DNA from 2 places in the Nitrosomonas sp. Is24 genome. Region 1 is predicted to be linked to the other one. Evidence: predicted binding sites of a transcription regulator. Region 1 holds the regulator's gene; the other holds the start of a gene.
What was found. The regulator FliA, encoded in region 1, starts transcription of late flagellar genes. The targets are predictions, from matches to a motif close to CTAAAGTTNNCNNAAANNNTGCCGATANNA.
Positions count from the first base shown of each region.

Region 1 (2,419 bases):
TTTCTTTTTCTCAGCATCGGATTTTCAAGAATTATTGACTGATCGTTATTTTGCTTGCATCAGATTTAAATGAAATAGCCGTTCAACCGGCTCTCGATGAGTCGCGGATGCTCACCCTGCGCAATCGCCACAAAGCCATCGACCAGAATTTCCTGCATCACGACATGCTCGCCGATGATCGTTTTGAGCTTATTGGCTACCGGCAAGAAAACCAGATTGGCTAATCCCACACCGTAGACTGTCGCCACAAATGCAACCGCAATACCGTTTCCCAGAAGATTGGGATCGGATAAGTTTTCCATGACGTGAATCAATCCGAGCACAGCGCCCAAAATGCCAATCGTCGGCGCATAACCGCCGGCAGCTTCCCAGATCCGGGCCGATTGACGTTGATGATTCTCCAAAGCCAAAACGTCAATTTCCAAAGCTTCACGCAGTTTTTCCGGCGGACTGCCATCCGCCAACAGTTGCAATCCCTTCTTTGTCAATGGATCCTTTACACCAGGGACAAACTCTTCAAGCACCAGCAATCCTTCCTTTCGGGCGATATGCGCCCAGTTGATAATTTGTTTAATCAGCGCTTGCGGAGATTGTTCCGGTGGAAAGAAAACCCATGCCCCCATTCGCACACCATTGATGAAAATTTTCATCGGACTTTGCAGTAAAACCGCTCCGACAGTACCACCCATCACGATTACAAATGCGGCCGCTTGCAACAAAGAACTGATATGCCCGCCTTCAAGAAACTGCCCGCCTACGATCGCCACCAAGGCCAGCAGAATGCCGAAGACGCTGTTCAAATCCATCTTTGATTTTTTAAGCATCACATAATCCGTTTAATGGCGCGGATAATCTGGTATAAAACACCTTAAAGATTTCTTAAGCGGCTACGCAGCCTTGCCACTGCTTGCGTATGCAACTGACATACACGGGATTCGCTGACACCCAGCACTTCACCGATTTCCCTCAGATTCATTTCCTGCTCGTAATGCATACCCATGACCTGCTTTTCCCGTGGCGGGAGGTTATCAATGGCGGCAATCAATGTGCTGCGGAAATTTTCATCCAGCAGTGCATTCAGCGGATCGCCTTCGGAATCAATGAAAAGCCGATCCAGAAAAGGCTCTTCATCTTCCTGCTGAAAATCTTCGTAATAAATCAACTGCGCGCCGCGTGCGCTTTGCAGGGTCTCGTGATATTCATCCAGCGACATTTCCAGCTCGGCTGCCAGATCCAGCTCACTCGGCGCGCACCCATTCCGTTGTTCCAGCATATTCACCGCCGCTTCGATCCGGCGCATCTTTTTACGGATACTGCGCGGCAGCCAATCGGCTTCGCGCAACTCATCCAGAATCGAACCGCGTATCCGTTGCGCCGCATAACTCTCAAACTGGCGCCCGTAAGATCCTTCGTAGCGATTAATCGCATCCAGTAAGCCGATCATGCCGGCCTGAATCAAATCATCAACTTGTACGCTAGCTGGCAGGCGCGTCATCATATGGTAAGCAATGCGCTTGACCAGCGGCGTAAATTCAGTGACAAATTGTTCTTTATCAATCGTTTTGGTTCCAGTCGCAGTATACATATTCAATCACACCGTAAAATTAGCCATACTCAAATGACTCGTCATAATCAATCGCTGCATGAAATGATCCATTCCCCCGCTATATTTATCCGGGCAAGTAGAGCGCAAAATATTTTCTGCTACATGCCGGAAGCAAATAGCCGCTTGCGAAACCGGAAACATCTCGATCACCGGTTTACACAATTGCGTTGCGCTCCGTAAGCGCTCATCACTTTCAACGTAACCGGCATATTCAAGCGATACCGATAAATACTGGCGCGCCACCCGGTATAAATTCTGATAAATCATCAGTGCTTCCGTTTCCGATTCAACCTTATTCACCAGAATCAGGAAATGCTGCTTGGAATACTCCTGGCTCATGATTTTGATCAGCGCGTAAGCACCGGTAATCGATGCCGCAGAACCGGAAATCACGATCATGACTTGTTCCGAAGCCAGGCTTAGCGGTAGAACATGCGTCGTGCCGGTCATAGCGGTATCGATCAACACGATATCGACGGACTCCGTCAGCTCCGAAAAGCTTTTAACCAGCCAATCCTGTTCGAGCGGGTTCAACTTGTTCAATGCATGAATGCCGCGCATCGCCGATAGGATCGTGATATTTTCCGGGCCTTGCAGCAGCACCTGGTCGAGTCTTTTATCTTTATGAATCACATGCAGTAAATCGAAGCGCGCCTGCAAACCCAAACTGGTGCAGATATTGTTATGGCAAGGATTTTCATCGATCAATAAAACCCGTTGGCCGTTCTGCGCCAGCGCTGCCGCAAGATTCACAACCACACTGGTTTTCCCGACACGCGATTTACCGCCGGCGATGGTAAAGACGCGCGCCGG
Region 1 covers NZ_JAWJZG010000001.1:1,734,173-1,736,591, forward strand. Annotated here, with positions in the region: gene motD (flagellar motor protein MotD) at 1-17, opposite strand, end outside; gene R2103_RS07885 (flagellar motor protein) at 66-824, opposite strand; gene R2103_RS07890 (RNA polymerase sigma factor FliA) at 869-1,585, opposite strand; gene R2103_RS07895 (MinD/ParA family protein) at 1,592-2,419, opposite strand, start outside.

Region 2 (2,419 bases), 500 kb from region 1:
TTATTGCGCGTAATGTTAATCATGATGCCATCCCAGAGTGTTGCATTATCCGACACTCTCCTGGGCGTCGCACGCAGGCTGATCCATTTGATATCACTATCACCTTTAACCTGAATACAGCCCTCCCAGTTCCAGGTTGATAACTGCTCTGCAGAGGTAACCATTAGCTGATGATAAGTTTTTTTGTCTTCTTGCAAGATTAATTCCGGAAACAGTTCCGGTCTATCCATCAGCATCTGGGGCGGCAATCCCAATAATGTCTCACTGGCATCACTTACATAAGGAAAACTTGCCTGATGTTTACCCGATAATAAAAATTGAAATACCACGCCAGGAAGATTGGAGGTGATCACTTGAAAAAGCGCTTCGCTCTTCTGTAAAGCAGTTTGTGTGGTAATGAAACGCTGATAATTCTCAACTTCGTGCAAGCTGCGCCGGATTGCCGGTACCAATCGAGCCAGATTTGATTTCATCATGAAATCATAAGCACCTAAAGCCATGATATGTTCTGCTGCTTCCTCACCTACGTGACTGGATATGATAATCAGCGGTATATCGAGCTCTTTGCTTTTTATGACTTGCAAAACTTCCTGAGCACTCAATCGAGGTAAATCATAATCCGATAGCACTACATTCCAATCCCGGGTCATCAGTGCTTCATGCAGAGCCTCAGCCGTAGTGACACACAGGCAATCGGTCTTAAAACCGCCTTGCGAAAGTATTTGCAACACCCGATCGATATCCTTCTCGGAATCCTCGACCATCAGTATGTTCAATTTCTCTTCATTAATCATCTCAGCATATTACCGGTTGAAGTCGATATAGCATATAACTTCTCTTAACTTGTCAAATTAAACAACTGAATATATTCCCAATTTTACAAGATAATTTTACGAGAGAAAATCATTTTACACCATGAATAGCTCATATTAACCAATCAATTGGACAAAAACCATGAAAGTAAAATCCTAAACTTTTCAAAATGATTTCCGATAACTGCAATCAACGGTGGTTACACACCCTCTTGGATTGCAGGGCAGCCAACGTCGTAAATGGCAATTATGCCAAAACAAATAGTTATCAAAAAGGAGAACCCAAATGCCACAAATCATTAACTCTAATGTAGCCTCATTAAATGCACAACGTAACTTAAATACATCACAAACCGCGCTGAATACATCATTGACACGTTTATCATCCGGTTTACGTATCAATAGCGCCAAAGATGATGCTGCAGGTCTGGCGATTTCGGAAAGGATGACTTCACAAATTCGCGGTTTAAACCAAGCTGTACGTAACGCGAACGATGGCATCTCTCTATCGCAAACTGCTGAAGGTGCACTTGGTGAAATTGGCAACAACTTGCAGCGTATTCGCGAACTGGCAGTACAGTCCGCCAATGCAACTAATAGTGCCAGTGATCGCGCCTCACTACAAGCTGAAGCCGCTCAATTAAGTGCTGAGGTAACCCGTGTCGCCAGTCAGACTCAATTTAACGGTCTGAACTTGCTGGATGGCTCTTTCCTAAACCAAAGCTTCCAGGTCGGCGCTAATGCAAATCAAACCATTAATATTTCTTCGATATCAGATGCACGCGCCACTGCATTAGGCAGCCATATATTGACTACCAATGGAACTGCTGTAAACACAACAACTGCGGCCGGTGCCGATAACTCAGCAGGTAATGGCGTTACGGTTGAGGCTGCCTTGGTGCTTTCCAATAATAAAGGAGCCACAGGCAATATTGGTTACGCAGTAGGATCTGACGCAAAAGCGGTAGCCGCCGCCATTAATGCTTCTGCTTCCAGCATAGGTATTACGGCAACAGCCACCAATAGCGCAACATTAGGCAGTATTGCTTCCGCCGGTACAGTATCCTTCGATTTAAACGGCAACACTGTATCCGCCACGGTTACTGACACCTCGGATCTAAGTGGTTTGGCTTCTGCTATCAATGGATTGCAATCGTTGACTGGTGTTACCGCTTCATTTGCATCCCCGACCAACAAATCAGTTATTACACTGACGACAGCTGATGGTAGGGACATTGGAATCCAGGACTTTAATAATACTGGCGCAACAAAAACAGCCAATGTCGTTGCTGGTGCAACCACAACCACATTAACAGGCGGTGCAGCAACCGATTCTACGATTGCTACGGGTACTGTTGAACTCGCTAGTGCTGGTGGTCAAATATCTGTCAGCGGTGGAAATGCTGATGTATTTGGTGCCACTTCCAGTTCTTTTAACTCTGTTGCCACGTTGGATATCTCTACCGGAACCAACGCACAAACAGCAATTAAAACATTGGATGAAGCTTTAAAAGCCATCAATAGTTCACGTGGTGATTTGGGCGCAATTCAGAATCGTTTCAGTTCAACCATTGCAAACCTGCAAACAGCGTCGGAAAATCTTTCTG
Region 2 covers NZ_JAWJZG010000001.1:2,236,799-2,239,217, forward strand. Annotated here, with positions in the region: gene R2103_RS10360 (histidine kinase) at 1-794, opposite strand, end outside; gene R2103_RS10365 (flagellin) at 1,099-2,419, shown strand, end outside.
Region 2: the regulator FliA is predicted to act here: its motif matches at 969-998, upstream of R2103_RS10365 (flagellin).